Regions from separate parts of the Nocardiopsis sinuspersici genome, predicted to be linked through region 3. Evidence: predicted binding sites of a transcription regulator. Region 3 holds the regulator's gene; each other region holds the start of a gene.

Region 1 (7,811 bases), 3.5 Mb from region 3:
TGAGCGGCACGCCGGCCGGGCCGCAGGCCTTGGAGGCCTCCAGGATGGCGGTGAGCTGCGGGGCGCCCACGCCGGCCACGACACGGGTGGTGCAGATGGAGCCCGGCCCCACACCGACCTTGACGGCGTCGGCCCCGGCGTCGATGAGCAACTGGGCACCGGCGCGGGTGGCGACGTTGCCCGCGACGATGTCGGCGCGGGAGTTGGCCTTGAGCTTGGCGATCATGTCCGCGAGCCCGGCGGAGTGGCCGTGGGCGGTGTCCACGACGATGAAGTCGACGCCGGCCTCCACGAGCCGCTTGGCGCGCTGTTCGGCCTCGGTGCCCACCCCCACGGCGCCGCCGACGACGAGGCGGCCGTCGGCGTCCTTGGTGGCGTTGGGGAACTGCTCGCTCTTGATGAAGTCCTTGACGGTGATCAGGCCGCGCAGGCGGTTCTGGCCGTCGACCAGGGGCAGCTTCTCGACCTTGTGGCTGCGCAGGAGCTCGAAGGCCTGGCCGCGGCTGACACCGACGGGGGCGGTGACCAGGCTCTCGGTGGTCATGACGTCGCGGACCAGGCGGTCGCGGTCGCTCTCGAAGCGCATGTCCCGGTTGGTGACGATGCCGACCAGGACGCCCGAGCCGTCGGTGACGGGGACGCCGGAGATCCGGTAGTGGGCGCACAGGCGCTCGACGTCGGCGAGGGTGTCCTCGGGCTGGCAGGTGACCGGGTCGGTGACCATGCCCGCCTCGGAGCGCTTGACCAGGTCGATCTGGCTGGCCTGGTCCTCGACGGAGAGGTTGCGGTGCAGCACGCCCGCGCCGCCCTGGCGGGCCATGGCCACGGCCATGCGCGCCTCGGTGACGGTGTCCATCGCCGCGGACAGCAGCGGGATGCTCAGGGTGATGTTGCGGGACAGGCGGGTGGTGGTGTCCACCTCGCCGGGCTGGAGGTCGGAGTAGGCCGGTACGAGGAGCACGTCGTCGTAGGTCAACCCCGGCGGTAGTACTTTGTCCCCGTATTCGCTGTACTCCTGGCCCATGACACAACCTCCGCTTCGCCGGCACACCTGCGCGGTCTCGCCCCCGCGTGTCGTCTCATCCTAGGCCGTGGCCCCGTGCGTACCCGGTGAAACGGACTGTTCGCCCCGTCACCACGGCCTGAAAGTGACCAGACTCACGGTTTGGCCCACGTCCTCGGCGTGGTCTCCGCAGGGGCCCCACCTCCTCCAACGGGCACACGGCCCCCGGTTCTTCCCGATGGGAGCACATGGTCCTCCGAGGGGGCGTTGGGCGGCTCGTGGGCCGGCCGGAAACGTCGCCGGTGTGGTGGGAGGGTCCGCAGCGAACGCGTCCTGGGTCCTGTTCGGTGGACTCGGTCCTGTTCCGCCGGGGGCGAGGGCGCCGACGGGGTTCTGGAGGATTCGTAGGTGGGGCTGCGAGGAACGAGCCGCCATACCGGAGGATCCGAAGGTTCCCGTACCTCCGGCGCCCGAGCACGAGGCGAAGCGCAGCGCAGCCTCAAAGACGACACAGCGAGGGCGCCGACGGGGTTCTGGAGGTCCCGCAGGTGCGCCCGCGAGGAACGAGCCGCCATACCGGAGGATCCGAAGGTTCCCGTACCCGCGGCGCCCGAACACGAGGCGAAGCGCAGCGCAGCCTCAAAGACGACACAGCGAGGGCGCCGACGGGGCTGCCGGAGGCCCCGCAGGTACGCCCGCGAGGCACGAGCCGCCATACCGGAGGATCCGAAGGTTCCCGTACCCGCGGCGCCCGAACACGAGGCGAAGCGCAGCCTCAAGGAGACACGGCCTAGTGCTGGGAGGAGCGGTGCCTCGTCGGGCCCAGCGCACGGCAGTAGCCGCGCACGCGCGGGCGGCGGGGACACGGACGGCCACCGCTCCGGGGACGCCCGCCGTGCTCAGGGGAGGAGGCGGTTCGCCACGGCCACCTGCCGAAGCCGAGCAATAGCTCGGTGCTGGGCAACCCGTACCGCTCCTGCCGACATTCCAAGTACATGTCCCGTCTCATCTGCTGTAAGTCCCGCGATCACCCGCATGACCAGCAGCTTGCGCTGCTGCTCGGGCAGTTCGTCGAGAAGCTCTCTGGCGCGCTGGGCCTCGATGACCCGCACCGCCGACTCCTCCGGCCCCGGGGCCTCGTCCGGCCGCTCGGGCACGGAGTCGGTGGAGACCACCTCCACCCGTCCGGCCACGCGCAGGGTGTCGGCCACCTTGTGGGCCGCGATCCCGAACACGAAGGCCGCGAACGGACGGCCGCGGTCCTGGTAGCGCGGTATCGCCGAGAGCAGGGCGATACACACCTCCTGGGCCACGTCGTCGGAGTGGTGGGCCAGTCCCGAGACCCGGGCGAGGCGGGCACGGCAGTACCTGACCACCATGGGGCGGACCTCGCGCAACAGCGAGTCCATGGCCCCGTCGTCCCCTCGGACCGCGAGAGACCCCAGGTGGTTCAACCCCGTTTCGCGCGCGGCGGGGTCCGCATCCCCGTGCGTTCCCGGCCGCTGCGCGGTAACGCCCCCCCGGGCGCCTGCATCCGTCACGCTACGAATGATGCCCCCACCACAGGACCCAACCACTCAGATCGACAACTACAGAATGGTCACGTTTTGGGCAATTCACCCACAAACGCCACGCGCGTTCGGGAGAAACGTGGGTCCCACGTGGTAGTGCGCGGGGGCGGGACACGATCGTGTCCCGCCCCCGAACCGAACCTCACCGGGCCCGACGCCGCGGCCCTCAGCCGCGACGGCGGCGGACGGGGAGACCGGTGCGGGGACCGGCCCGCCCGTCCGGCGGCCCGACGGCTACCAGCGCCGACGCCGGCCGGCGCTAGTGGCTGTGGCCGTGGCCCTCGTCCTCGTCCTCCTCGGGCTTGTCCGCGACCAGCACCTCGGTGGTCAGCAGCATGCCCGCGATGGAGGCGGCGTTCTGGACGGCGGAGCGGGAGACCTTGACCGGGTCGATGATGCCCTCGGCGGTCAGGTCGCCGTAGGTGCCGGTCGCGGCGTTGTAGCCGTGGCCGACCTCCATCTCCGACACGCGGTGGGTGACCACGTAGCCCTGGGCGCCCGCGTTCTCGGCGATCCAGCGGGCGGGCTCGACCAGGGCGCGGCGGACGATCGCCACACCGGTGGCCTCGTCGCCGGTCAGGCCGAGGTCGTCCAGGGCGGTCGAGGCGTGCACCAGGGCGGAGCCGCCACCGGCGACGATGCCCTCCTCGATGGCCGCGCGGGTCGCCGAGATGGCGTCCTCGAGGCGGTGCTTCTTCTCCTTGAGCTCCACCTCGGTGGCCGCGCCCACACGCAGGACGGACACGCCGCCCGCGAGCTTGGCCAGGCGCTCCTGGAGCTTCTCGCGGTCCCAGTCGGAGTCGCTCGCCTCGATCTCCTTGCGGATCTGGCGAACGCGGTCCTCGACCTCGGACTGCTCACCGGCACCGTCCACGATGGTGGTGGTGTCCTTGGTGATGGTGATGCGGCGGGCGCTGCCGAGCGTGTCGATGTCGGCGTTGTCCAGGGACAGGCCGACCTCCTCGGCGATGACCTGGCCGCCGGTGAGGACGGCGATGTCCTGGAGCATGGCCTTGCGGCGCTCGCCGAAGCCGGGCGCCTTGACCGCGGCGACGTCGAGCGTGCCGCGGATCTTGTTCAGCACCAGGGCGCCCAGGGCGTCGCCCTCGATGTCCTCGGCGATGATGAGCAGCGGCTTCTTGTTGTTCTGGAGGACCTTCTCCAGCAGGGGCAGCAGGTCGTTGAGGTTGCTGATCTTGCCCTGGTGGATCAGGATCAGCGCGTCCTCGAGCACCGCCTCCTGGCGGTCGCCGTCGGTGACGAAGTAGGGCGAGATGTAGCCCTTGTCGAACTGCATGCCCTCGGTGAAGTCCAGGTCCAGACCGAAGGTCGGGGCCTCCTCCACCGTGATGACGCCGTCCTTGCCGACCTTGTCGAACGCCTCGGCGATCATGTCGCCGATCTGGGCGTCCTGGGCCGAGTTGGTGGCGACGTAGGCGATGTCCTCGCGCTCCTCGACGGGGCGGGCGCGCTCCAGCAGGATCTCCGACACCCTGTTGGCGGCGGCGTCGATGCCCTTCTTCATGGACATCGGGGAGGCGCCGGCGGCCACGCTGCGGATCCCCTCGCGCACGAGGGCCTGGGCGAGGACGGTCGCGGTGGTGGTGCCGTCACCGGCGGCGTCGTTGGTCTTGGTGGCGACCTCCTTGACCAGCTGGGCGCCCAGGTTCTCGTAGGGGTCGTCCAGCTCGATCTCACGGGCGACGGTCACACCGTCGTTCGTGATGGTGGGGGCACCGAACTTCTTGTCGATGACGACGTTGCGGCCGCGCGGGCCGAGCGTCACCTTGACGGCGTTGGCGAGGCGGTCGACGCCCCGCTCGAGGGCGCGGCGGGCGTCGTCCTCGAACTCCAGGATCTTCGGCATAGGAATACTTCCTCTTCGGCTGGTCAAAAAACGGGCATCCCGCCCGCCCGGCGATGTGCCGACCGGTGCGGGATGCGGATGACTCCGAGCCCGGAGTGCCGGGCCCCGTCGGGACCTACTTCTCGACGACCGCGAGAATGTCGCGGGCGGAGAGAACCAGGTACTCCTCGCCGTCGTACTTGACCTCGGTGCCGCCGTACTTGCTGTAGAGGACGACGTCGCCGACGTTCACGTCAAGGGCGATGCGCTTGCCGTTGTCGTCGAGACGGCCGGGGCCCACGGCCAGGACGGTGCCCTCCTGGGGCTTCTCCTTGGCGGTGTCCGGGATGACCAGACCGGAAGCAGTGGTCTGCTCGGCCTCCAGCGTCTGGACCACGACGCGGTCCTCCAACGGCTTCAGCACGGTCTTGGTGGCGGTCGACATGGTGTGACCTCCCCCTTCAAGGTTTGGTGTCCAGTCTTCGGCCCGCACTGGCGCACGGACCGGTTGCGAAAAAGGGGCGACCACGGCGGCCTGTCGTCGCGGGTGCCAGACCGGCCTCGTCGCGATTAGCACTCTACCCCCGAGAGTGCCAGAATGGAAACGTGACCGTGACCCCCCGTCGGAGACCCCGGCCCCGCCCGGGGTGCCGGCGGCCGGGCGCCCGGATCCGTCGGGATTTCGGCCGGGCCCGTTCGCGAGGACCGGAGCAGCCGGAACAGGCGGACCCGCCGACCGCGGACACTCCTTCGCCGACCGCTCTTCCACGTTCGGGGGAACCCATGCACGTGCCCGCCTTCGAGGCGCTCCTCACCGACGCGGGCCGGGAGGTGCTGGCGGGGATCGACCCGAAGGCCGCCGCCCGTGACCGGCTGGCCGCCGCCTCCAGGTTGCGCGGCGATCCGCGCGTGGCGGATCTCGACCCCGGTCTACCCGTCTCGGAGCTGGTAAACGCGGTCCTGACCCAGGTGCTGCTGCGCGAACGCGGCCGTGCCAAGTTCGGCGACCGCGCGGAGCGGATGTTCTTCACCCCCGACGGCCTGGAGCAGTCCACCCGGCGGGTGGTGGCCGACCACCGCGCGGAGCGGATGGCGCGGGCCGCCCCTTCCGTCCTGGACGGCGCCGCAGCGGGCGACCTGTGCTGCGGGGTCGGCGCGGACCTGCTGGCGCTGGCCGAGCGCGGCGTCCCGGTGGAGGGCGTGGACGCCGACCCGCTGACGGTGGCCGTGGCGCGTGCCAACATCGAGGCCCTCGGACTGTCCGGCCTGGCCCGGGTCCGCGAGGGCGACGCCGCCGAGGCCGCGCCCGGCCGGTACCCGCTGCTGTTCTGCGACCCCGCGCGTCGGGGCGGGCGCGGCCGGGTGTTCGACCCGGCGGCCTACTCCCCGCCGTGGGACGTGGCGGCCGGGCTGGCCGCCGCCTCGGGCGCGGCCTGCCTCAAGGCCGCGCCGGGCATCCCCCACGAGGCGCTGCCCGAGGACGCGGCGGCCGAGTGGATCTCGGTGGACGGGGAGCTGAAGGAGACGGCGCTGTGGTTCGGCGCGCTGGCCGGGGGACCCCGGCGCCGGGCGACGGTGCTGCACGAGCGGGAGGGGCTGCTGGCCCGCGAGGGCGCGGTGGCGCACCTGGACGCCGACCCCGGCCTGGGCCCGGCCCCGGTGGCCGCGGCCCGGCGCTACCTGTACGACCCGGATCCGGCCGTGGTGCGCTCGCACCTGGTGGCAGAGGCGGCGGCCCGGGTGGACGGCGCCCTGCTGGACGAGCGGATCGCCTACTTCACGGCGGACACGAGGACCGTCTCACCGTTGTGGCGGGTGCTGGAGGTCCTGGAGGTGCTGCCGTTCTCCCTGAAGCGGCTGCGCTCAGCGGTGCGGAAGTTGAACGCCGGGACGGTGACGGTCAAGAAGCGGGGCTCGGCGGTGGACACCGAGAAACTGCGCCGGGACCTTCGGGCGTCCGGCCCCGAGTCGGTGACGGTCGTGCTCACCCGGATCGGCGACCGGCCCTTCTGCCTGCTGTGCCGCGAGGCCGGGGGCCCCGCCGCGGACTGAGCGGGTGCGCGGGAGGAGGAGCCCGTACGCGGGGCTGGGTGCGGAAGCGGGGGGAGCATTCGCGGCGCGGGAGCCGTGTTCCACCTCACCGGGTCACGGGCAGGGGCCAGATCGTTACCTTCCGAGCCCACATCTTTGGCCGCTCCTTGGGGAGGGAGGAGTCGGTGTCGTTAAACTGGCGACCGTTGAATTCTTTCCCTTCTCATGGATTCACCCGGAAGGCCATGGTTGTTTGAACCGCCACGCGGCTCGACCAGAACATGGACCTCGCCTCTTGTGTATACACACCGTCACACTCTAATTACGACGAGGCAGTATTGGTGCGGGAGCGCCGCCCGCCCGGGGACCATCGAGAACCCGTCCCGCCCGGAACCCACCGTCCCTTCCCCCCGGACGGGCACGGGAGCGCCAGCAAAATAAGGAGCACCTCGGTGGAACAGACCAATCACAACTTCCTCAACGGGGGAGGCCAGGCCGGGATCTCCGACCGGATGCGCGACCTGCTCTCCCAAGCCGCACAGGAGCACGTCTCCGACCAGAAGTCGCAGGGCGCGGTCAGCGAAGAGATGCGCCAGCGCCTCGAAGGCATGGAATGGCTGCTCCGCGAACTGCGTGAGCGTGAACTCACCTCCCTCTCAGAATCGGTCGCCACGGCCAACAGCCGTATCGACGACTTCCTGGCCCGTCCGCCGGAATGGGCCGAGACCCTGGCCGAGCACATAGAGGTCGTCGGCCAGCAGGTCAAACCCCTGTCCGACCTGCCGTCCCTGCGCGCGGACACCAACCGCGTCGCCGGGCACCTGGACACCGCGCTCACCCGCATGCAGCGGATGGCCGAGACCGGGAACCGCACCGCCGAGCAGGTCACCGAGCTCGGGGAGCGCCTCAACGGGCTGAGCGACACCTTCGGTGAGCGCCTGGACGCCCTCGACACCGCGCTCGCCTCCCTCACCGCCAAGACCGAGGCCGTCGAGGCGTCGCTGTCGGCGCTGTCGAAGGCCTCGGAGAGCCGCCACGAGGCCCTCACCACCGGGCTGGCCGAGAGCCGCACCGAGCTGACCGAGGCCCTGGCCGGCGGGCGGGCGGAGATCTCCGAGGCCCTGTCCGAGGGCCGCACCGAGCTCGCCGAGGCCGTCGCCGCCAGCCGCGAGAGCCTCACCTCCGCCGTCCAGGAGAGCCGCGAGGCCCTCACCGAGGCCGACACCCGGCTGAGTGAGACCGTCACCGCCAGGCTGGAGGAGGCCTCCGTCGAGCTGAGCACGCTCGTCGAGGAGCGCACCGACCGGCTGCGCACCTCCTTCGAGGAGCGCACCGCCGAGCAGCACGAGACCCTGCTGTC
Region 2 (7,811 bases), 3.7 Mb from region 3:
GTGTGGTCTGCGCCGACCCGGCCGACGCCACCGCCATCGCCGAGCGCCTGGGGCGCTACCGGGACGAGGAGGGCGCGGACGCGGTACTCGTGGACACCTCCACGGGCCGTGCCGTGCGCCTGCGCGACCTGCCCCGTGCACGGGTGCGCCGCCGCGTCCTCCTCGCCTCCAACGACGCGCACCTGTTCTCCGGCACGCTGCGCGACGAACTGTCACCAGGCCCGGGCGTCTCCGACGAACGCCTCGCCGAGGTCGTGCGCGCCGCCCACGCCGACGACGTGGTGCGCCAGTCCGCCGCCGGGCTGGACGCGCTGCTCACCGAGCGCGGACGCGAGTACTCCGGCGGCCAGCAGCAGCGGCTCCGCCTGGCCCGCGCCCTGGCGCTGGACCCGGAGGTCCTGCTGCTCGTGGAGCCCGCCTCGGCCGTGGACGCCCACTCCGAGGCCGCCATCGCCGCACAGCTGCCCGTGGAACGCGCGGGCCGCGCGACCGGCCTGGTCACCACCAGTCCCCTGCTGCTCGACCACACCGACCGCGTGCAGTTCGTCGAGGAGGGCCGCCTCGTGGCCGAGGGGGCCCACCGGGAACTCCTCGCCGCGTCCCCCCGCTACGCCGCCACCGTCCTGCGCGCCGTCCCCACGGAGGGGAAGACATGACCCAGACCGCCGACCGCGCCGAGCCCGCCGGTACGGCCGGAGCACCGCGGGAGTACCACACGACCGGGCTGCCGGTCGCGTCCGTGCCCACCGCGTGGGCCCGGCTGCGCCGCGCCGGGCGGGAGCACGGTACCCAGTTCTCCGTCGTCGTGGCCCTGTACGGCCTGGCCGCGCTCATGGCGCTGGCCTCTCCCTGGGTCCTCGGCATGATCATCGACACCGTGCGGGCGGAAGGGGCCTCCTCGCGCATCGACGTGCTCGCCGCGCTGATCGTCGTGTCGCTGGTGCTGCACGCCGGGTTCACCCTGGCGTCCGTGGCGGCCTCGATCCGCTTCGGCGAGACCGTGCTGGCGGAGCTGCGCGAGGAGTTCGTACGCGCGGTGCTCCGGCTGCCGCTGGGGGTGGTGGAGCGCGCGGGCACGGGTGACCTGGTGGCGCGCACCGGCCGCGACATCGGCCACCTGAGCCACACCGTGCGCTTCTCGGTGCCGGTGATGGCGGTCAGCGCGGTGACCCTGGTGATCGTCGTCGCGGCGATAGCCGTCCTGCATCCGGCCCTGCTCCTGGCATGGGCGCCGTCCCTGGTGGTGCTGTGGGTGTCCACTCGCTGGTACGCCCGCAGGGCGCCGAACGGGTACGTGCGCGAGCTGGCCACCTACTCGGAGCTGACCCAGGGCGTGACCGACACCGTGGAGGGCGCGCACACGATCGAGGCGCTGGGCCGGCAGGCCCGCCAGATCGCGCTCAACGAGCGGCGGGTGGGACGCGCCTACGCGGCGGAGCGGTACACGCTGTGGCTGCGGTGCGTCTGGTACCCGCCGTTGGAGGTCGGGTACATGTTCCCGATCGCCCTGACCTTCCTGGTGGCGGGCCTGCTGTACGTGGACGGATCGCTGAGCCTGGGGGAGGTCGCCACGGCGGTCTTCCTCAGCAGGCAGATGGGGCGCCCGGTGGACCAGCTGCTGGACCAGGTGGACAGCCTGATGATGGGGTTCACGAGTCTGCGCAGGCTGCTGGGCGTGGAGCTCGCCGAGGAGCCCTCCGAGTCGGACGCGCCCTCCAGCGGGAGGCCGGGCGAGGTCCGGTTGGAGGACGTGCGGTTCGCCTACACCGACGTGGAGGTGCTGCACGGGGTCGACCTCTTCCTGCGGCCCGGGGAGCGCCTGGCCGTGGTGGGACCGAGCGGCGCGGGCAAGTCGACCCTGGGCAAGCTGGTCGCCGGTGTGCACCCGCCGACCTCGGGGAGCGTGCGCGTGAGCGGGGTGTCCATGTCGGGGCTGGCTCCCGAGGCGCGGCGCGGACGGGCGATCATGCTGAGCCAGGAGAGCCACATGTTCCGGGGGACGGTCGTCGAGAACCTGGCGCTGGCGCTGGACCTGCCCGAGGGAGCCGCGGAGGTGGACCGGGAGCACCTGTGGGAGGCGCTGGCCGCCGTGGACGCAGACGACTGGGTGCGCTCGCTGCCCGACGGGCTGGACACCCGGGTGGGTTCGGGCAACGCCGCGCTGGACCCGGCCCGCGTGCAGCAGCTCGCCCTGGCCCGCGTGGTGCTGGCCGATCCCGACGTGCTGGTGCTGGACGAGGCCACGTCGCTGATGGACCCGCGCTCGGCCCGCCACCTGGAGCGCTCGCTCGCGGGGGTGCTGTCGGGCCGCACGGTGGTGGCCATCGCGCACCGGCTGCACACCGCGCACGACGCCGACCGGATCGCGGTGGTGGAGGACGGCAGGATCAGCGAGCTGGGCGGCCACGACGAGCTGATCGCACGCGGAGGCTCCTACGCCGCCCTGTGGCACGCCTGGCACGGTCAGGGCTGACGCGGCCGGGTCCCCGTCGACGGCCTCAGGCCGGCCACCGGCCGGGGCCGGAAGAGCCGGACGTGTCGGGCTCGACGCCGAAGGGCTCCGGCAGCCGGATCCCCGCACCTTCGGACAGGACGCCGACGCTCCGTGCACCCGTCCGCGCGACACTCCGCGGAACAGCCTCGGCCTTCCGCGAAGGACAGCGCCGTCCTTGCCCGCTTCGCCTGGAAACAGCGAAACCGGGCGGCCCCGAGGGGCCGCCCGGTCGTCGCGGGCGAGGTCGCGTATCCGGACCTCAGACGCCTGCGGGTCCGAGGACCCGAGGTATCGGGACCTGCTAGAAGTCCATGCCGCCCATGCCACCGGTCGGGTCACCGGCGGGAGCGCCGGCCTTCTCCGGCTTCTCCGCGATGACGGCCTCGGTGGTCAGGAACAGACCAGCGATGGAAGCCGCGTTCTGCAGAGCGGAGCGGGTGACCTTGGTCGGGTCGATGACGCCGTCCTTGAACAGGTCGGTGTACTCGCCGGTGGCGGCGTTCAGACCGAAACCGGGCTCCAGGTTCCGGACCTTCTCCGCCACGACGCCACCCTCGAGACCGGCGTTGACGGCGATCTGCTTGAGCGGCTCGGCGATGGCGCGACGGACGATGTCGGCGCCGATGGACTCGTCGCCCACCAGCTCCAGCTTCTCGAACGCCGGGACGCTGGCCTGCAGCAGCGCGACGCCACCGCCGGGCAGGATGCCCTCCTCGACCGCGGCCTTGGCGTTGCGGACGGCGTCCTCGATGCGGTGCTTGCGCTCCTTGAGCTCCACCTCGGTGGCGGCACCGGCCTTGATGACGGCCACGCCGCCGGCCAGGCGCGCCAGGCGCTCCTGGAGCTTCTCGCGGTCGTAGTCGGAGTCGGTGCGCTCGATCTCGTTGCGGATCTCGTTCACGCGACCGGCGATCGAGGTGGCGTCACCGGCGCCGTCCACGATGGTGGTCTCGTCCTTGGTGACGACGACCTTGCGGGCGCGGCCGAGCATGTCCAGCTCGGTGCTCTCCAGCTTGAGGCCGACCTCCTCGGTGATGACCTGGCCGCCGGTCAGCACGGCGATGTCGCCGAGCTGGGCCTTGCGGCGGTCACCGAAGCCCGGGGCCTTGACGGCGACGGACTTGAAGGTGCCGCGGATCTTGTTGACGACCAGCGTCTGGAGGGCGCCGCCCTCCAGGTCCTCGGCGATGACCATCAGCGGACGGCCGGCCTGCAGGACCTTCTCGACGATCGGCAGGAACTCGTTGTTGTTCGAGATCTTGGAGTTGACGATGAGGATGTAGGGGTCCTCAAGGACCGTCTCCATGCGCTCCAGGTCGGTGGCGAAGTAGGGCGAGATGTAGCCCTTGTCGAAGCGCATGCCCTCGGCGAGCTCGAGCTCCAGCCCGAAGGTCTGGCCCTCCTCGACGGTGATGACGCCTTCCTTGCCGACCTTGTCCATGGCCTCGGCGATGGTCTCGCCGATCTGGGGGTCGCCGGCGGAGATCGAGGCGGTGGAGGCGATCTGCTCCTTCGTCTCGATGTCCTTGGAGATGTTGCCGAGCTCCTCGTTGATGCGAGCGACGGCGAGCTCGATGCCGCGCTTGAGACCGACCGGGTTGGCACCGGCGGCGACGTTGCGCAGACCCTCGCGGACGAGCGCCTGGGCGAGCACGGTGGCGGTGGTGGTGCCGTCACCCGCTACGTCGTCGGTCTTCTTGGCGACCTCCTTGACCAGCTCGGCCCCGATCTTCTCCCAGGGGTCCTCGAGCTCGATCTCCTTGGCGATGGAGACACCGTCGTTGGTGATCGTGGGGGCGCCCCACTTCTTCTCCAGAACGACGTTGCGGCCCTTCGGGCCGAGCGTGACCTTGACGGCGTCAGCGAGCTGGTTCATGCCGCGCTCGAGGCCGCGACGGGCCTCCTCGTCGAACGCGATCAGTTTGGCTGCCATATGAGTTCTTGTCCTCCCGTGACCGGGCTGATACGCGATGGGACGAGACGTGCGCCCGCGACGGACGACCACGGAACTTCCGGCAACCCTGCTGCCGGGTGCCGCGGTCTCGCAGCCTCGCTCCGGTTAGCACTCAGTGAAGGCGAGTGCTAACCAGATCCATTTTTAGCACTCGGCCCCCGAGAGTGCAAACGATGTGGTCACGATTTCACTCCGGCCCATCCCAGTATCTACCTGCACAAACACCACATAACACCCAGGTTTTCCGCGCTCAGCGGACAGCGGAGGGAAGCCCGGACCGGAGCCGGCGCCCCGGGCCGGGGCCGGGGCACCGGGTCAGGAGCTGAGGCGGCGCATCGCCCGCGAGCCCACGGCCAGCGCCGCGACGGTCAGCACGACCGCCACCGCCCAGCCGATCCCGACCGAGGCGCCCCACTCACCGGCGAACAGCGCCCGCTCGGCGTCCACCACGTACGCCACCGGGTTGGCGCGCGAGAGCGCGTACAGCCACGACGGCGCCAACTCCATCGGCAACAGCACACCGGACAGCAGCATCAGCGGCATGATCACCGTCTGCAGGACCGGAGCGAACACGTACGTCTGCTTCACCGCCATGGCCGTCAGGTACGACAGCGTGGCCAGGCCGGTCCCCAGGACCGCGAGCAGGAGCAGCCCCACGACCGCGCCCGCCACCGAGACGCGGAGCCCGAACGGGACCACCAGCACGATGACGAGCACCATCTGGACCAGCATGGTCGCCACGTCGCGCAGCACCCGGCCGAGCAGCAGCGACACCCGGCTCACCGGGGCGGCCAGCAGCCGCTCGTGCGCTCCGGAGGCCATCTCCGGCAGCAGCCCGAAGCCGGAGAACCCGGCCGTGAACAGGGCCAGCATGACCAGCAGGCCGGGGACGAACCACTGCCACGGGTTCTCGCCCTCGGCTCCGGCCAGCCCCGTCAGCAGGGGTGCGAACAGCACCAGGTACAGCACCGGCTGCAACATGCCGAAGGCCAGCATCACCGGCCGGTGCAGGACCGGCCTCATCTGGCGGGAGAAGACGGTCGCGGTGTCACGCAGGAGGCTCGGCCGCCACGCCCGCTCCGTCGTCTCCACGGACCCTCCGGTCCCCTCGTGGGCGCTCATGCCTTCTCCTCCCTCAGGCTGCGGCCGGTCAGGGTCAGGAACACGTCGTCCAGGGTGGGCCGCTGCACCCGGACCGTGAGCAGGGGGACCCCGGCGGAGTCCAGCGCGCGCAGCAGCTCGGGCAGCACGGTGTCCCCGCGCTCCACCCGCAGGCGCACCTCGGGTTCGCGACCCGGCGCCGTGACGACCTCGGCCGCCCCGGAGGAGAGCGTCCGCTCGGCGACCCCGGCACCGGCGCGCGCGTGCTCCTCGTCCGGCACGGAGAAGGCGACCAGGTCCCCGGAGACCTTGCCCTTGAGCTCGTCGGCGGTGCCGTCGGCGATGACGCTGCCGTGGTCGATGACCAGGACCCGCTCGGCCATGTCGTCGGCCTCGTCGAGGTAGTGGGTGGTGAGCACGACCGTGGTGCCCAGCCGCTCGCGCAGACCGGTGATGTGCTCCCACAGGTTGGCGCGGCTGTGCGGGTCGAGCCCGGTGGAGGGCTCGTCCAGGAACAGCAGCCCGGGCTCGTGGATGAGCCCCATCGCGATGTCGAGCCGCCGGCGCTGGCCGCCGGAGAGCTTGGTGACCACGCGGTCGGCGGCGGAGCCCAGTTCCAGCATGTCGAGCAGTTCGCCCGAACGGCGGCGCGCGGTGCGCCGGTCGAGCCCGTACAGCAGCCCCTGTGTGTACAGTTCCTCCCCGGCCCGCTGGTCGTCCCCGGCGCCGTGGCCCTGGCCGACGAAGCCGATCCCCCGGCGCACCCTCGCGGGCTCGGCGCAGACGTCGTGTCCGGCGACCACGGCCGTTCCCGACGTGGGCTCCAGCAGTGTCGTGAGCATGCGCAGCGTGGTGGACTTCCCCGCCCCGTTGGGTCCGAGCAGGGCGACGAGCTCGCCCTCGGCCACGTCGATGTCGACGCCGCGGACGGCCTCGACGACCTCCTTGCCGACCCGGAAGTTCCGGGTCAGGCCACGTGTACGGATCATCCGGCCCCCTTCCTATTAAAACTTGAACTCGGGACGAGTGTGCACCACCCGAACGGGATATTCAAATTTTAGTAAGAGCGGTCTCCGCCCGCCCGCGCGCGGACGCGTCCCCCTCCGGTCAGTGCTTCGGGGAGTGCCCGGCGAACGTGGTCAGTACGTCCAGGTTCCGTTCGGTGGACTCGGTCCTGTTCCGCCGGGGGCGAGGGCGCCGACGGGGTTCTGGAGGATTCGTAGGTGGGGCTGCGAGGAACGAGCCGCCATACCGGAGGATCCGAAGGTTCCCGTACCTACGGCGCCCGAACACGAGGCAAAGCGCAGCGCAGCCTCAAAAACAACACAGCGAGGGCGCCGACGGGGTTCTGGAGGATTCGCAGGTGGGGCTGCGAGGAACGAGCCGCCATACCGGAGGATCCGAAGGTTCCCGTACCTACGGCGCCCGAACACGAGGCGAAGCGCAGCGGAGCCTCAAAAACAAAACAGCGAGGGCGCCGACGGGGTTCTGGAGGCCGCGCAGGTGCGTCCGTGAGGTACGAGCGGGCGCACCGCAGGGGCCGAAGGTTCCCGTACCTACGGCGCACGAGCACGAGGCAAAGCGCAGCGAAGCCTCAAAGACGACACAGCAGGGGCGCCGATACCTGCGGCGCACGAGCACGAGGCACAGCGCAGCGGAGCCTCCAGGAGACACGGCTTAGGACTCCGCCGGCGGCAGCCCGAAGGCGTCGGGGGCGTCGTCGGCCATGGTGTACTCCCCGGCTCTCAGGGAGGCGATGAGGTTCCGCGTCCACTGGATGTCGGCGTCGATCGTGCCCCTCCAGAGGTTGAACAGCTCGCGCACGTGCCCCGGCTCGCCCCGGCTCTCGGAGGGGAGCAGCTCACCGCTGGTCTTCTCCAGCAGCTCCAGCCGCCGGCGCAGCAGGTCGACGACCTCGCCGCGCGGCAGCGAGGTCATCAGGGTGACCGCCGCGAACAGCATCGCGGGGTCGTCCCTGCGCGTCAGCCCGCGGCGCAGGAGCCGGTGGATCTCCGCGACGCCGTCCTCGGTGATCGAGTAGGAGGTGCGGTCGACCACCTCGTCCCCCTCGGCGACGAACTCGCGCAACTTGCCCTCCTGGGAGAGCTTGCGCAGGGCGTGGTAGATGGACCCCCACTTGATGTTGGCCCATTCCTCGGCCCCCCAGGACAGGAGCGCGCGACCCACCCGGTACCCGTGGGCCTGCCCCTCCATGCGCACCACACCCAGGACCAACAGCCGCGTCGCCGACATCTCCACCCT
Region 3 (7,811 bases):
CACCTCGTGCGCCTCGCGGACGATCTCGTCGATCAGGCCGGTGTCGGCCGCCGCGGCCGCGGCGGCCGTGGGGTAGTGCTCGCGCGGGATGATCAGCACGTGCGTGGGCGCCTGGGGGTTGATGTCGCGAAAGGCCACCGTGCGCTCGCTCTCGCGGACGATCTCGGCGGGTACCTCCCCCTTCACGATCTTGCAGAAGAGGCAGTCGTCCTGGGCCATCGAGAACCTTTCCGTCTGTGCGGCCGCCGTCGTGGCCGCCGCCTCGGGTCGTCCGGGACCATGATGCCGCAGGTCGACCGTGGAAGAACGACTGGAAACAGTCTTTTCGTGATCTTCCGGAAGCCTGTTCGGCCTTGGTCTGAGTTCCAGTCGCGATAGTCTTTCCACCCGTGCGCGTCAGGTCGTCGGCTCCGTCCGGCCCCGGCCGAGTTTCCACGTGTTCGGATTGAAACGCACGTCTACCTGGAAAAGAAGAGGTATGCCCTTTCGTAAACCCCGCGACAAGGGTGTGCGTCGAACTGATGTGACGACAGAAACCATGGTGGCTGGAGCCACCACGGCTCCTCTCTCGGTGGAGTGGGACGCCGACCACGCCGTGACGGAGCTCTACCGAGAGCACTATCGTCCGCTCGTTCGGCTCGCCGCACTGCTCGTCCGCGATCACGCGACCGCGGAGGAGGTCGTCCAGGACGCGTTCGTCGCCATGCACAACGCATGGCGCCGCCTGCGCGATCCGAACAAGGCCCTGTCCTACCTCCGTCAGGCCGTGGTGAACAAGGCCAGGTCCGTGCTCCGCCACAGGGCGGTCGTGGAGAAGCACGCACCCAAGGCCCTGCCCGACGCACCCAGCGCCGAACACGGCGCCATGAACCTGTTGGAGCGCGAAGCCGTTATTCGCGCTCTGCGCAAACTACCCACCCGTCAGCGAGAGGCCATCGTGCTCCGGTACTACGGCGACCTGTCCGAGGCCCAGATCGCGGACGCCATGGGGATCAGCCGGGGCGCGGTCAAGAGCCACACATCCCGCGGCATCTCCGCGCTCCGCTCTGTTCTGGAGCAGACGACATGACCAGCCCGACAGATCCGACGAACGACCCGTTCGAGGAGCAGCTCCGCCAGCTGCTCAAAGCCGAGGCCGACACGGTCACGACCTCGCCCGAGGCGTTGAACCTGATTCGTGAGCGCACCGAGCGCAACCGCGGCTCGATCTGGTTCGGCCTGCCCTGGCTACGTCCCGCGCTGGCCGTGGCGGGGGCCACCCTGATCGCCGCCTCCGTGATCATGTCCAGTCCCCAGGTGCGCGACCACGTCCTGGAGATCGTCCCCGCGGGCGCCGACCGCGAGGGCACGCTCACCGAGCGGGGCCAGAGCGAGGACGTGGCCGTCCCCGATCCCTCCACCGGCTCCGTCGACGGCACCACCCAGCCGGAACCGGTGCCCCCGGAGAAGCCTGCGGCCTCGCCCAGCCCCGAGGTCGAGGAGGAGGGCTCCGCCCCCGAGGAGGACCCGAAGACCGCCTCCACGTGCCCGGAGCCCGTGGAGGGGCCCTCTCCCTCCCCGACGGCGACCAGCGGCGAGGACGGTGAGGCCGGCGCCGCCGAGGAGGAGGGCTGCGAGCCGGTCGAGAAGCCCAGTCCCGGCACCGGCGGCGACGAGGGTACCGGCGAGGGTGAGGGCGACGGTGCCACCGGCGAGGACGGTACCGGCGCCGGCGGTGGCGGTGAGGACACCGGTAGCGGTGAGGGCGGAGGCGACACCGGCACCGGCGGTGGTGGCGAGGACACCGGCGGAACCGTCGGAACCGGCACCGCCGACGGCGACACCACCAGCAAGACGGCGTCGGGAAGCTGACCCGCACCCGCCCACGCACGCACGAGAGGCGCCCCCGACCCGAAGGTCGGGGGCGCCTCTCGTGTGTGCGTGGCCCTGTGTCCGCGTGGGCGGGAGGGACATGGGGAACGGCGTCTACCAGCGGCCGGTGCGCGCCTGGAGCACCGACAGCGCCGCGACCCCGGCCGTGGAGGTGCGCAGCACGCTCGGGCCCAGCAGCGCCCGGACCGCGCCCGCGCCGGTGAACGCGTCGAGTTCGGTGTCGGAGAAGCCGCCCTCGGGACCGACCACCAGGACGATTCCCGGGCCGTCGCCGGTGGGCGGTTCCAGCTCGGACAGGCGGTCGTCGCCGTCCTCGTGCAGCACGATCCCCAGGTCGGCGGCGGCCAGCAGGTCGGCCACCGCGGAGCGGTCCGCGAGGTCGGCGACCTCGGGCAGCCGTCCGCGCCGGGCCTGCTTGGCCGCCTCACGGGCGGTGGCACGCCACTTGGCCAGCGACTTGGCCGCCCGCTCGCCCTTCCAGCGGGTGACGCAGCGCTCCGCAGACCAGGGCACGATCGCGTCGGCCCCGGCCTCGGTCATCATCTCCACGGCCAGCTCGCCCCGGTCGCCCTTGGGCAGTGCCTGGACCACGGTCAGGCGGGGGCGGGGGGCCGGGTCCTCCCGGCGCTCCACCACCGCGCAGACGATGTGGTCCTTGGCCACCGCGGCCACGGTGCAGCGGGCGACCAGGCCCCGGCCGTCGGACAGGTCGACGGTCTCGCCCTCCCGGACGCGCCGCACCACGGCGGCGTGGCGGCCCTCGGCGCCGCCCACCGTCACCCGGTCGGCCGCGAGGTCCGCGGTACCGACCAGGAAGACCGGTGGTGTCACTTCGCGCCGAAGGCGTCGCGGATCTTGGCGAAGAAGCTGCCGTGCCCGGGACTGAAGCGGCCCGGGGACTGGTCCTCGCCGCGCAGCTCGGCGAACTTGCGCAGCAGCGCCTCCTGCTCCTCGTCCAGCTTGCCCGGGGTCTCCACGTCCACGCGGATACGCAGGTCGCCCCGGCCGCCGCCGTCGAGGTGGCTGACGCCCTTGTTGGGGAGGGTGATGACGTGGCCCGAGTTGGTGCCCGGGCGCAGGTCGATGTTCTCGGTCCCGTCGAGGGTGTCGAAGGCGAAGGACGCGCCCAGCGCGGCGGCCGTCATGGGAACGGTCACCGTGCAGTGCAGGTCGTCGCCGCGGCGCTCGAAGGTGGGGTGCGGGCGCTGGAGGATCTCCAGGATGATGTCGCCCCGCGGCCCGCCGTTGGGGCCGACCTCCCCCTCGCCGGCGAGCTGGATGCGGGTGCCGTCGTCGACGCCCGCGGGGATCTTGACGGTCCGGGTGACCTTCTCGCGCACACGGCCCTCGCCCGCGCAGTCGGCGCAGGGGTTGGTGATGACCGATCCCTGGCCCGAGCACTGCGGGCAGGGGCGGGAGGTCATGACCTGGCCCAGGAAGGACCGGGTGACCTGGGAGACCTCTCCCTGGCCGTGGCACATGTCACACGTGGTGCGGTGCGACCCGGCCGCCGTCCCCTCGCCCTGGCACGTCTCGCACAGGATGGCGGTGGGGAAGGTGATCTCCTTGCTGACCCCGAACGCGGTCTCCGCCAGGTCCAGCTCGACCCGGATCTTGATGCTGCGGCCGCGGCGGACCCGCTCCCGGGGGCCGCGCCCACCGGGCTGGCCTCCGCCGAAGAACGCGTTCATGATGTCGTCGAAGGCGAATCCGCCCGCGCCGCCGAAGCCTCCGGCGCCGCCGCCCCCGCCGGGGGCGTACGGATCCTGTCCCATGTCGAACATCCGACGCTTGCTCTCGTCGGAGAGGACCTCGTAGGCCTGGGTCACCTCTTTGAAGCGATCCTGGGTGGCCGGGTCCGGGTTGATGTCCGGATGCAGCTCGCGTGCGAGCCGCCTGTAGGCCTTCTTGATCTCGTCCTTGGAGGCGTCCCGACGCACCCCGAGAACCTGGTAATAGTCTCTGGCCACTGAGTTACTGTCCTGCCAAAATCTGTCCGATGTACCGAGCCACGGCGCGTACTGCTCCCATCGTCCCGGGGTAGTCCATCCGGGTGGGCCCCACCACGCCGATCTTGGCGAGCGACTGGTTTCCCACACCGTAGTCGGCCGAGACGACGGAAGTGGATCTGAGTCCCTCGTGAAAGTTCTCCGCGCCGATGCGCACCGTGAGCATCGACGGGTCCTTCGCCTCTCCCAACAAACGGATGAGGACCATGTTCTCTTCCAGTGCCTCCAGGACGTCCCGCAGACTGGCCGCGAAGTCGACGGCGGCGAGGTTGGCCGTCCCCGCGAGGACGATCTTCTCCTCGTGCCGTTCGACGAGGCTCTCCAGAAGGACGGAGAGGACCGACAGCGCCATGTGGCGGTGCTCGGGCGGGACCTGGGAGGGAAGGTCCTCCACCGCGCCGGGAACCTCGCCGAGGTAGAGCCCGGAGATGGCCCGGTTGAGCATGCCGCGCAGGTCGTTGACGGCGGTCTCGTTGATCTCGCCCAAACCGTCGATGACACGCTGTTCGACACGGCCCGTGTTGGTGATCACGACCATCATGACCCGCTGGGTCCCGAGGGGGATCAGCTCCACGTGCTGAACCGACGAGCGGGTCAGCGAGGGGTACTGGACGATCGCGACCTGGCGTGTGAGCTGGGAGAGGAGCCGCACGGTGCGGGCGACGATCTCGTCGAGGTCCACGGCGCCGGTGAGAAAGGACTCGATGGCGCGCCGCTCCGCGGACGAGAGCGGCTTGACCGAGGAGAGCCGGTCGACGAAGAGCCGGTACCCCTTGTCCGTGGGCACCCGGCCGGCACTGGTGTGCGGCTGGGTGATGTAGCCGTCCTCCTCCAGAGCGACCATGTCGTTGCGGATCGTCGCCGGGGAGACGCCGAGCCGGTGACGGTCGGCCAACGCCTTGGATCCCACGGGCTCGTTGGTGTTGACGAAGTCCTCGACGACGGCACGCAGGACCGCGAGCTTGCGCTCATCCAGCAACTCGCCACCTCCTGGCACTCCATGGTCCTCAGTGCTAATTCTATGCCCGGCCGCAAACCCGGTCGGCTACCGGTGGGTAGAACACCGGGACGCGGCCTCTTCCTTCCTTCTTCCCACCGGATCGGCGGCACGCGCCACCACCGCAGGGGGCCGAGGCCCCGCACCAGTAGACTGCACGACCGTGGCAACCAAGGGAAACAGCCGTTACGGCCGTGACGTGCTCGCCGGGGACTGGCGCAGGCCCGGGAAAGGGGCCGTGCGCGAGGTGCCCCTGGCCCGTGACCTGGTCGTGGAGGACGCCGACGAGGCGTTCTGCGGGGCCGTGGTGACCTGGGACAAGGCGACCGTGACCCTGGAGGACCGGCACGGCCGCCGCCGGGTGTTCGAACTCGGACCGGCCGCGTTCCTGGTCGAGGGCGAACCGGCCACGCTCGTGCGCCCCGCCGCGGCTCCGCGGGGGCCGCTGCGCAGCGCCTCCGGGTCGGTGGCGGTGCCCGGCGCGCGAGCGCGCACCGCCAGGGAGAGCCGGATCTACGTCGAGGGCGTCCACGACGCCGAACTGGTGGAGCGGGTCTGGGGCCACGACCTGCGCGTCGAGGGGGTGGCCGTCGAGTTCCTGGAGGGGATCGACGACCTGCCGTCGATCGTGGCGGACTTCTCACCCGGCCCCGGCAGGAGGCTGGGGGTCCTGGTGGACCACCTGGTACCGGGTTCCAAGGAGACGCGGATCGCCGAACAGGTGCGCGGCGAGCACGTGCTGGTGGCCGGCCATCCCTACGTCGACGTGTGGCAGGCGGTGCGGCCGCGTGCCGTGGGCATCGCGGGCTGGCCCGAGGTGCCGCGCGGTGTTCCCTGGAAGGAGGGGGTCGTGCGGGCTCTGGGGTGGCGGATGGAGACGGGCGAGGCGTGGCGCCGGATCCTGGGATCGGTCCGTACCTATGCTGATCTGGAGCCAGCCCTGCTCGGCCGGGTGGAGGAGCTGATCGACTTCGTCACCGGACCGCACCCGGACCTCCCCCAGGAAGCGCCGCACGAAGGGAACAGCGGCAGGACCTAGGATTTCGCCCAGAGCGAGGTGTCGGCGCCGTCGGCGCCTCGGGTCCTCCCCGCCTCCGGCCCTGCGCGGTCGTCGGTACAGCCCGGTAGTACGAGAACCGCATCCCACCAGCGGAGCCAAGGAAGAGCATGAGCGAGACCCCGACGAATCCCCCGTCCCCGGAGGACCCCCACCAGGGGCAGCAGCCCGACGACGGGCAGCAGGAGCACGACAGGCCCCGGCAGCCGGACCAGGACCGGCCCTCGGGTGGGCAGCCCGGGTACGGGCAGCAGCCCCGGTACGAACAGCCGCCGGGGGCCCACCCCGCCTATGGACAGCCCTCCGGAGCCCAGTCACCGTACGCACCCCAGCCCGACCAGGAACAGCCGCCCGGCCACGGACAGCGGCCGGATTACGGGCAGCAAGAGTACGGACAGCAGGAGTACGGGCAGCAGTTCTCCGGCGGCCAGCCCGCCCACGGACAGCCCTCCGGGGCCCAGCCGGGTCACGGTCAACCCGGATACGGCCAGCAGCCCCAGTACGGCCAGCCCCAGCAACCCCGGTACGAACAGCCCCAGCAGCCGGGCTACGGCCAGCAGCCCCAGTACCCGGGAGCCCCCGCGGCGTACGGACCGCCGGGTGCCCACCCCGCCTACGGACAGCCCTCCGGAGCCCAGTCACCGTACGCACCCCAGCCCGACCAGGGACAACAGGTCGGCGGCCAGCCCGCCTACGGACAGCAGCCGCCCGGTTTCGCTCCTCCCGGTGGCCCCGAACAGCCCGGGTACGACCAGCAGCAGCCCCGGTACGGGCAACCGCAGCAGCCCCAGGCCCCACAGCCCGGCTACGGGCAGCAGGAGTACGGGCAGCAGTTCTCCGGCGGCCAGCCCGCCTACGGACAGCCCTCCGGGGCCCAGCCGGGTCACGGACAGCCCGGATACGGCCAGCAGCCCCAGTACGGCCAGCCCCAGCAGCCGGGCTACGGCCAGCAGCCCCAGTACCCGGGAGCCCCCGCGGCGTACGGACCGCCGGGTGCCCCCGGCCAGGCCCAGCAGCAGCCCGGCGGCGACGACGGCACGCTGGTGGCCATGCTCGCCCACCTGTCCGGTTTCGTGGTCGCCTGCCTGGGGTGGATCCCGCCGCTGGCGGTCTACCTCGCCAAGCGCAACCAGTCGCCCTTCGTGCGCCACCACGCGTCGGAGGCGGCGAACTTCCAGCTCACCCTGCTGATTCCGTACGTCTTCGCCTGGGTCGTCTTCATCGGTCTGGGTATCTTCTTCCCAGAGATGTCCTGGATCGGTTCCCTCCTGATCGCCCTGATATGGATCGGCGCCATCGTTTTCGGCGTCCTAGGTGCCAGCGGCGCGAACAAGGGAACGTGGTACCGCTATCCGGTGAGTATCCGTCTGCTGAAGTGATCCCCGCCCGCGTGTAGTCCGACTCGTCCGCGCAAAGGAACCAACGATGTCCTACCCCAGCAATCCACCCGAGGACCCCCACGGCCAGGGCCAGCAGCCGGGCCAGGAGGGATCCGGCGGGTACCCCTCCCAGCCCGGACACCCCAGCGGTGGTTACCCCTCCCAGCCCGGGCACCCCGGCGGGGGCCACCCCGACCAGCCGGGTCAGCCCGGCTACCAGCAGGGCGGCTACCCGCCTCCTCCCGGCGGCTACCCGGGTCAGCCCGGGTACCAGGAGCAGAGCGGCGGCTACCCGGCCGGCAACTACCAGCAGCCCGGCTATCAGCAGGGCGGCTACCAGCAGGGCGGCTACGGCCAGCCGGGAGGCTACGGCCACTCCTCGGCCACGACCGGCCAGCCCAACTCCGACGAGCGCCAGATGGGCCTGTTCGCCCACCTGGGAGGCGGCCTCCTCGGCTGGCTCGTCCCGCTGATCATCTACCTGCTGAAGAAGGACG
Region 4 (7,811 bases), 3.6 Mb from region 3:
TCCAGTACCCCACCTGCGCCGACCTCGCCGATCCCCACACGATGGCGCCCACCGTGAGCTGTCCGACGAACCGGTCGCCGTAGGTGACCGCCCAGGGCATGGACAGGCCCTGCCTGGCCTCCCTGCGGACGGCCTGGAGCATCGAGACGTAGGGGGTGAGCCCGGTGGTGCGCAGCGGCATCTCGGGATAGGTCGGCTCCCACGGACGCAGCCACTCCTCGTTGCGCGCGCGGATCTCCCGCAGCGCGGCGGCGTCGCGCAGCCGCAGGGGTCGAAGCGCGACCGGCCCCTCCTGGAGGGTGACGGGCCACCCTTGTCTGCGATTCACGACCGTCCCTTCGACGCCCTCGGCACCGTAGCCCACCGGTACGACACCGGATGCGGAGGCGCCGGTTCCCCGTCCCCGGTGACGGTCTCCAGTATTCCACTCCCCGGGTGTGGCGTGTCGCTCATCACTCCGACGGAGCAGGAATCGGATGATTCCTAACTCTAGTACTTGCGTACCGAAAACCCACTGCAGACCAAAGAATTGTCAACGGACGGAATGCCCGAGATGTGATTACGGTCATTGTTCGGTGTCATTCGGAGTGGGCATGATCACCGCCACGCAGTTGGTCCACCGCGTGTGCGAACACCGGGGCCAGCACGTCCATCCCGTCGGCGGCACCGCCCCTGGAGCCGGGCAGGTTCACCACGAGCATCCGGTGGCCGCCGCGCTCGGCGACCCCGGCCAGGCCCCGCGACAGGATCGCCGTGGGCACGCCCTTGTCCCGCCCCGCGGCCCGCAGCGCCTCGGCGATCCCGGGGATCTCGTAGGACAGCAGCGGACGCGTCGCCTCGGGCGTGTGGTCGTGCGGGGTCAGGCCGGTCCCGCCGGTGGTGACGACGGCGTCGAGCCGCTCGTCCAGGGCGCGGACGAGCGCCTCCGCCACCGGCGCGCCGTCGGGCACCACCCAGGGGCCCACGACCACGCAGCCGAGCTCACGCAGGCGCTCGGCGACCACCGGACCCGAGCGGTCCGGGTAGACGCCCGCCGCCGCCCGGTTGGACGCCGTCACGACCGCGACGCGGGGCACACGGCCCCCGGACTCACTCACCGCGCCTCCAGTCGCCCTTCTTGCCGCCGGTCTTCTCCTCGACCCGCACCCGCGTGACCTCGGCCTCGGGGTCGATCGCCTTGACCATGTCGACCAGGCCGAGGGCGGCGGTCATGACGCAGGTGAGCGCCTCCATCTCCACCCCGGTGCGGTCGGCGGTGCGCACCGTGGCGCTGATCCGCACGCCCTCGTCCACGACGGCGAGGTCCACGTCGACGCCGTGCACGGCGATGGGGTGGCACAGCGGCACGAGGTCGGGTGTGCGCTTGGCTCCCTGGATTCCCGCGATCCGGGCGACGGCCAGGGCGTCGCCCTTGGGCACCTCTCCCCCGCGCAGCGCGGTGACGGCCTCCGGGCTGAGCAGCACCCGGCCGGTGGCGGTGGCGGTGCGCGCGCTCACCCGCTTCTCCGAGACGTCGACCATGCGCGCGGCGCCGGATCGGTCCAGGTGGGTGAACCCGGAGGGGTGGTCGGCCCCCTCCGGACGTGGGGTGTCGGTCATCGGCCTGCCAACTCTCCGCTCGAACACAGGGCGCGGCCGGGCCGGCCGCGCCATCACGACCGTACGACACGCCGGGGGCGCTCCGCCCGGCGACGGGGCGGTGGCGGCGGCGCGGAGGGAACGCCGCGGACGGAGGCCGCCGTTGTGGGCGGTGACGGACGCCGGCGGGGCGAGGCCGCGGCCGGAGGCCTTCGGCCGACGGGTGGTGGGCGGGAAGGGTCCACGAACACACCGGTGAGCGGGCTAGCCGGAAATGTTGCCGGTGTGACGCGTGGGACGGGCCGCACACCGTTCCGGTCACAGGCAAGGGGTGTCCGCCGAGCGTGCCCTAGGCGGGCTCGGGCAGGCGCAGCACCTGCACGGAGGCGCCCGCGGCCAGCTCGGTGACCTCCTCGGGCACCACCACGAACGCGTTGGCGCCGGCCAGCGCGGACAGCTGGTGCGAGCCCTGGTGGAGTGCCGGGGCCACCGTGGCGCCGGCGCTCGGGCCGTGCGGGGACTCCTCCAGCACCCCGCGCAGGAAGGAGCGACGCCCCTCGGGGGAGGTGACCGGCGCGGTCAGGACGGCCCGCGTGCTCGGCAGCGGGTCGGGGGCGAGCCCGCGCAGCCTGCGCAGTGCGGGGCGCACGAAGATCTGGAAGGACACGAAGGCGCTCACCGGGTTTCCGGGCAGCGTGACGATCGGGGTCCGGTCCGGTCCGACCGTCCCGAAACCCTGGGGCTTGCCGGGCTGCATCGCCACCTGGGTGAACTCCACGGTGCCCTGGCGGGTGAGCACCTCCTTGACCACGTCGTAGGCGCCCATGCTCACCCCGCCGGTGGTGACGACGATGTCGGCGCGCACCAGCAGGCCCTCCAGGGTGTCGAGCACCGTCTCGGGGTCGTCGCCGACGAAACCGTGGCGGTGGACCTCGCACCCGACGTCGCGGGCGGCGGCCGCGATCATGAAGCTGTTGGACTCCCAGATCTGGCCGGGACCGAGCGGGCGCCCGGGCTCGACCAGCTCCTCACCGGTGGAGAGCACCATCACGCGGGGGCGCGGGTACACGGGCACGGAGCGGCGTCCGACGGCCGCCAGGACGCCCATCTCCCCCGGACCGATCCGCGCGCCGGGCCGCAGCACGGTGGTCCCCTCGGTGACGTCGTCACCGGCGCGGCGCACGGCGTTGCCCACCTTGACCGGTCGGTCGACGGTCACCCTGGCGGTACCGCCGTCGGTCCACTCGACCGGGACCACCGCGTCCGCCCCGGAGGGCATGGGCGCGCCGGTCATGATGCGCGCGCACATGCCGGGCAGGACCGCGGTCGGGGAGGGGTCCCCCGCCGGGATGTCGGCGACCACCGGAAGCCGTACCGGGGTGTCGGGGGCGGCCGACGACAGGTCGGCGGCGTGCACGGCGTACCCGTCCATGGACGAGTTGTCGAAGCCCGGCAGGGACACGGGCGAGACCACGGCCTCGGCCAGCACGGTGCCGTGCGCCTGGAGCAGGTCCAGTTCGGTCGGCTCGGGATCGTTGATCAGGGCCAGGACATCGGCGACGTGCTGCTCGACGCTCTTCACGGGGTTCCTTCCGGTTCGCGGTTCCTGTGGTGAGGCGTCCTCCGCTTCTCGGGAGGCGTCTCACGGCCCATTCTCACCGCGTCCGGCCCATCGCGTGGCGGACCCGGTCCGCCGGGCCGCCGTCGTTTCCCGGCCGGAGCGGTCGGGACGGGGAGCCCGTCAGGGGCGCCCGGCCTCCCGGCGGTCGACGAAGTCGCGCAGCCAGGGCAGCAGTTCCTCGGCGAGGTCGGGGCGGCGGCAGGCGAAGTCCACCACGGTACGGATGTAGTCGGCCTTGTTGCCGGTGTCGTAGCGGCTGCCGCGGAACAGGACGCCGTGCACCGTACCCCCGTCCTCGGGCTTGCGCCGGGTCAGTTCGAGCAGGGCGTCGGTGAGCTGGATCTCGCCGCCGCGGCCGGGCGGGGTCTCCTGGAGGATGGGGAAGATCGCCGGGTCGCAGACGTAGCGGCCGATGATGGCCCAGCGGCTCGGCGCCTGCTCGGGCGCGGGCTTCTCGACCAGGTCGGTGACGGTGACGACGTCGTCCTCCTCGGTGGGCTCGATGGCCGCGCATCCGTACAGGGACACCTGTTCGGGCTCCACCTCCATGAGCGCGACGACGCTGCCGCCGTGCTTCTCGCGGACCTCGATCATGCGGCGCAGCAGGTCGGCGGACTCGATGAGGTCGTCCCCCAGGAGGACGGCGAACGGGTTGTCGCCCACGTGCGCCTTCGCGCACAGCACCGCGTGGCCCAGGCCGCGCGGCTCGCCCTGGCGGACGTAGTGCATCTGGGCGAGGTCGTTGGACTCGCGCACCGACCGCAGGCGCTCGTCGTCGCCCTTGGCCTCCAGGGCCTCCTCCAGTTCGTAGGCCCGGTCGAAGTGGTCCTCGATGGAGCGCTTGCTGCGGCCCGTGATCATCAGGACGTCCTGGAGATCGGCGGCGACCGCCTCCTCCACGACGTACTGGATCGCGGGCTTGTCCACGATCGGCAGCATCTCCTTGGGCGTGGCCTTGGTCGCGGGCAGGAACCGCGTGCCGAGACCGGCCGCGGGCACGACCGCCTTCGTGACGGTTCCCGGGTCGAAGGATCGCTTCTGGTCGGTGGAGTCGTTCATGTCGGCACTTTAGGGCAGTCCTCCGCCGTCTCGGCGACCCCACACACTGCCGGGCCCCAAGAAGTTCCGACGGTTTCGGGAGGAGGGCGGCGAACCGCCATCCGGCGTTCACCGCGCGGGGCAGCCGGCCGGGCGGCCCGCCCGGGCCGCCTCGGTGCCACACTTGGGCCATGGACGAGAGCGAGCGGCGCGCGGCCAAGGGCCGCCTGCGCAGGGGATTCCTGGAGCGAAGGCGCAACCGCGGCCCCGAGGAGCGCTCCCGGGCGGGCTCGGCGGTCCGCGACACCCTCATGGACCTCTCGTGGCTGGCCATGGGCGGGACGGTCGCCTGCTACTACTCCGTGGGCGGCGAGCCCGACACCCGCAAGCTGGTGACGGCGCTGTGGAAGCGCGGCACGTACGTGCTGCTGCCCGTGTTCCTGCCCGGCGGCGACCTGGACTGGGCGGCCTTCGACGGGCCGGACACCCTGGCCCCGGCCGGCCACGGGCTGCTGGAGCCCGTGGGCCACCGGTACGGGCCCGAGGCGCTGGCCCGGGCGGACGCGGTGGTCTGTCCGGCGCTGGCCGTGGACCGGCGGGGAACGCGGCTGGGGCGGGGCGCCGGCTGCTACGACCGGGCCCTCGCCCGCAAGGGCCCGCACACCCCGGCGATCGCCCTGGTCCACGACGAGGAGTTCGTGGAGTCGCTGCCCGCGGAGCCGCACGACCGCCCGGTGGACGCCGTGGTCACCCCCGGGGGCGGCCTGCGGGTGTTCGGCGCCGGCGTGTGGCCGGTCGAACGGACCTGAACCGGACGAGGCGGGATGAAACCCACCCGCGGAAGCGTTGTCACCGGCGGTCGCGCAGCGACGATCCGGCATCGCGCCCCCGAGGTCCGTGTTCGGTGCCAGGCCCTGTCACGCCTCCGGTCGGCGAGCGCGTACTATTTAGCAGTCAACGGGCGAGAGTGCCAGCAAGGAGGACCCGAACAGTGCCTACGTACCAGTACGCGTGCACCGAGTGCGGCGCCCAGATGGAGGTCGTGCAGAGCTTCAGCGACGACGCGCTGACCGTCTGCCCCGAGTGTGAGGGACGCCTGCGCAAGGTGTACTCCGCCGTGGGCATCGTGTTCAAGGGCTCCGGCTTCTACCGCACCGACAGCGGCAAGAGCTCCAACAGCTCCGTGCTCACCGGTTCCGGCGAGGGCAAGGACGGCGGCGACTCCGCGGCCTCCGACTCGTCCGGCTCCTCCGACTCGTCCTCGGACACCAAGAGCTCCTCCGGTTCCGAGACCAGCACCGCGAGCACGGCCAGCAGCACCACCAGTAGCAGCACCGGTAGCAGCAGTAACACCAGCACCAGCAGCAGCACCGCCGCGGCCAGCTGAGTCGCAGGGCCGTTGACGCCACCGCGCCGCCGAGTCCTCGGCGGCGCGCGGCATGTCCGGCCCACGGGGCGGGACACGCGTTCCGCGGGTCCTCGGAGAGGATCCCGACGGGGCCTGTGGACAACGCCCGAACGGGCCCCTCACGGCCTAGCGTCGAACCATGGCCGAAGCCCCACTCCCCTACCGGCACCGCCGGATGGCCGTCCGCCTCCTGGACCGGTACCGGCGCCTCCTCGCCACCCTCCTGACCGCCGCGGCGCTCGTCAGCGCCGTCCTGGCCGTGCGGCCCCTCCCCGCGCCCACCGTCCAGGTACTCGTCGCCTCCCGTGACCTCGACGCCTCGGGTCCCCTCGCCGAGCACGACCTCGCCGAACGCTCCCTTCCCGCCGACGCCGTGCCGAGCGGCGCGCTGGCGGTCGGGGACCGGGCGGCCGGACTCCTCCTCAACGCCCCGGTGCGCCACGGCGAGGTGATCACCGACGCCCGCCTGTCCGACCCTCCCGCACGGCCCTACGGCCGCGACCTGGTCGCCGTGCCGGTGCGGGTCGCCGACCCCGGTGTCGTGGACCTGCTCTCGCCCGGCAGCCGGGTGGACGTCCTCGCCGCCGGTGGACACGACGACCTCGCGCCCACCAGGGCGGGTCCCGCCGTGGAGGTGGTCGGCGACCGTCCCGTCCTCGCCCTGCCGGAGGGGGCGGGCCCGGGCGGTGAGGGAGGCGCGCTGATCCTCATCGCCGCCACACCCGCCGAGGCCAGGAGCCTGGCGGGCCACGCCGCCACCTCACGGCTGTCCGTCACCATCCGGGGCTGAGACCACACCCCCGGCGACGGGAGCCGGCCTGACCCCGCGGACCTTTCACCGAAAGAACCGCACCACCGCGCCGGTACGGGCACCATGGACACGCGGCGCCCCCACGGCGTCCGTCCGTGTACGTCCGCGCCCCGCGCGGACACAGCGGTCAAGACCACACTCCCAGCCATCGGCCCCCACCACCCGTGGAACCGGGCCCACACGTTCGATAGGGCTGTCCTCCATGCAAGGCTTCAAGAACTTCCTGCTCCGGGGAAACCTGGTGCAGTTGGCGGTCGCGGTCGTGATCGGCGCGGTCTTCGCCGAGCTCATCACCGCGTTCACCGAGGGGTTCATCACCCCGCTGCTCGGGATCTTCGGCGGTGTCCCGGACTTCAGCGATCTCTACTTCGAGATCAACGGGAGCCGCTTCCCGTACGGCGCGTTCATCGACGCGCTGATCTCGTTCCTGATCACCGCCGCGATCCTGTACTTCCTGGTGGTACTGCCCACCGCCAAGGCCCTGGAGCGGTTCGCCAGGGCCGAGGAGAGCACCACCCGCGACTGCCCCCACTGCTTCAGCCAGATCGACAAGAGGGCCGCCCGGTGCGCCAGCTGCACCAGCGAGGTCGTCCCGGAACCCGCCTGAGCGGGGGTCCGAGAACACCGGGGGCGGCCCCGCACGGGGCCGCCCCCGGGGCGCGTCGGCGGGGCGTCAGCGGGTGTACTCCCAGTGCCAGGGCTCGAAGGGGCTCGACTTGGCCCAGGCCGGATGGATCCAACCGAAGTCGGCGCCGTTCTCCTCCATCCAGAGCCAGCGGTCGGACCTGTAGTTCTGGATGCCGCATCCCAGGTCGAGCGCCTTCCCCAGCCCGTGGTTGCTCGTACCGGGCACCGCCGCGAAGCCGGGCGCCACCTGCGCGTAGACGCGGTGCTGGTTGGGCAGGTCGCGGTAGGCGCTGGTGATGCACATGTTCTCGCCGTACTCGTCCACGTACCTCGCGTTGAGCTTGAGGAAGTCCACGGCCGCGTCGGCCCGCAGCCTCTTGTCGTCGTAGAGGTCGCAGAGGGCGCTTCCCGGGAGCAGGCCGTTGGCGGCACCCTCGGCGTTCGCCGCCGCGGCGGGGTCGCAGTCGGCCGCGGCCATGTAGGCCTCCGGGTCGATGCCGCGCTCCTCCAGCTCCGTGACGAGGTCGTTCGTGGTCTCCTCGGAGCGCTCACGCAACTGCTCGATGTCCGCCGCCAGCTCGACCTGCTCCAACTGGGTGGTGGTCTGTAGCTCCTGCGCCTCGCTCGCCAGCTCCTCCTGCTTCTCGCGCAGGTCGGTGGCCTCCTGGATGAGCGCCTGGTTGTCCTCGGAGATCTTCGCCGCGTAGGACTGCGTCTGCAGGTCGTCG

Evidence for each region. Region 3 encodes HrcA, which represses chaperone genes, less so after heat shock. Its sites were predicted from a motif close to TTGGCACTCTCNNNNNGAGAGTGCCAA; they were not measured.
Region 1: groES (co-chaperone GroES) is a predicted target of HrcA. The motif match lies at 4,991-5,017, and genes of this name have one in related genera.
Region 2: groL (chaperonin GroEL) is a predicted target of HrcA. The motif match lies at 4,593-4,619, and genes of this name have one in related genera.
Region 4: NOSIN_RS18965 (FmdB family zinc ribbon protein) is a predicted target of HrcA. The motif match lies at 5,185-5,211, and genes of this name have one in related genera.

The regions. Positions count from the first base shown of each region.
Region 1 covers NZ_MCOK01000001.1:4,305,011-4,312,821, forward strand. Annotated here, with positions in the region: gene guaB (IMP dehydrogenase) at 1-1,024, opposite strand, end outside; gene NOSIN_RS18605 (sigma-70 family RNA polymerase sigma factor) at 1,903-2,544, opposite strand; gene groL (chaperonin GroEL) at 2,834-4,441, opposite strand; gene groES (co-chaperone GroES) at 4,557-4,865, opposite strand; gene NOSIN_RS18620 (class I SAM-dependent methyltransferase) at 5,204-6,472, shown strand; gene NOSIN_RS18625 (hypothetical protein) at 6,904-7,811, shown strand, end outside.
Region 2 covers NZ_MCOK01000001.1:4,523,149-4,530,959, forward strand. Annotated here, with positions in the region: gene NOSIN_RS19500 (ABC transporter transmembrane domain-containing protein) at 1-656, shown strand, start outside; gene NOSIN_RS19505 (ABC transporter ATP-binding protein) at 653-2,473, shown strand; gene groL (chaperonin GroEL) at 2,796-4,427, opposite strand; gene NOSIN_RS19515 (ABC transporter permease) at 4,764-5,570, opposite strand; gene NOSIN_RS19520 (ATP-binding cassette domain-containing protein) at 5,567-6,538, opposite strand; gene NOSIN_RS19525 (PadR family transcriptional regulator) at 7,227-7,802, opposite strand.
Region 3 covers NZ_MCOK01000001.1:826,574-834,384, reverse strand. Annotated here, with positions in the region: gene NOSIN_RS03515 (histidine triad nucleotide-binding protein) at 1-219, opposite strand, end outside; gene NOSIN_RS03510 (SigE family RNA polymerase sigma factor) at 539-1,069, shown strand; gene NOSIN_RS03505 (hypothetical protein) at 1,066-1,851, shown strand; gene NOSIN_RS03500 (16S rRNA (uracil(1498)-N(3))-methyltransferase) at 1,966-2,703, opposite strand; gene dnaJ (molecular chaperone DnaJ) at 2,700-3,842, opposite strand; gene hrcA (heat-inducible transcriptional repressor HrcA) at 3,847-4,860, opposite strand; gene NOSIN_RS03485 (DUF3097 domain-containing protein) at 5,042-5,917, shown strand; gene NOSIN_RS27435 (hypothetical protein) at 6,250-6,543, opposite strand; gene NOSIN_RS27430 (hypothetical protein) at 6,574-6,996, opposite strand; gene NOSIN_RS03470 (DUF4870 domain-containing protein) at 6,985-7,314, shown strand; gene NOSIN_RS03465 (DUF4870 domain-containing protein) at 7,361-7,811, shown strand, end outside.
Region 4 covers NZ_MCOK01000001.1:4,389,025-4,396,835, forward strand. Annotated here, with positions in the region: gene NOSIN_RS18935 (GNAT family N-acetyltransferase) at 1-328, opposite strand, end outside; gene NOSIN_RS18940 (MogA/MoaB family molybdenum cofactor biosynthesis protein) at 579-1,097, opposite strand; gene moaC (cyclic pyranopterin monophosphate synthase MoaC) at 1,090-1,599, opposite strand; gene glp (molybdotransferase-like divisome protein Glp) at 1,928-3,160, opposite strand; gene galU (UTP--glucose-1-phosphate uridylyltransferase GalU) at 3,320-4,258, opposite strand; gene NOSIN_RS18960 (5-formyltetrahydrofolate cyclo-ligase) at 4,429-5,046, shown strand; gene NOSIN_RS18965 (FmdB family zinc ribbon protein) at 5,229-5,624, shown strand; gene NOSIN_RS18970 (SAF domain-containing protein) at 5,785-6,435, shown strand; gene mscL (large conductance mechanosensitive channel protein MscL) at 6,659-7,063, shown strand; gene NOSIN_RS18980 (D-alanyl-D-alanine carboxypeptidase family protein) at 7,130-7,811, opposite strand, start outside.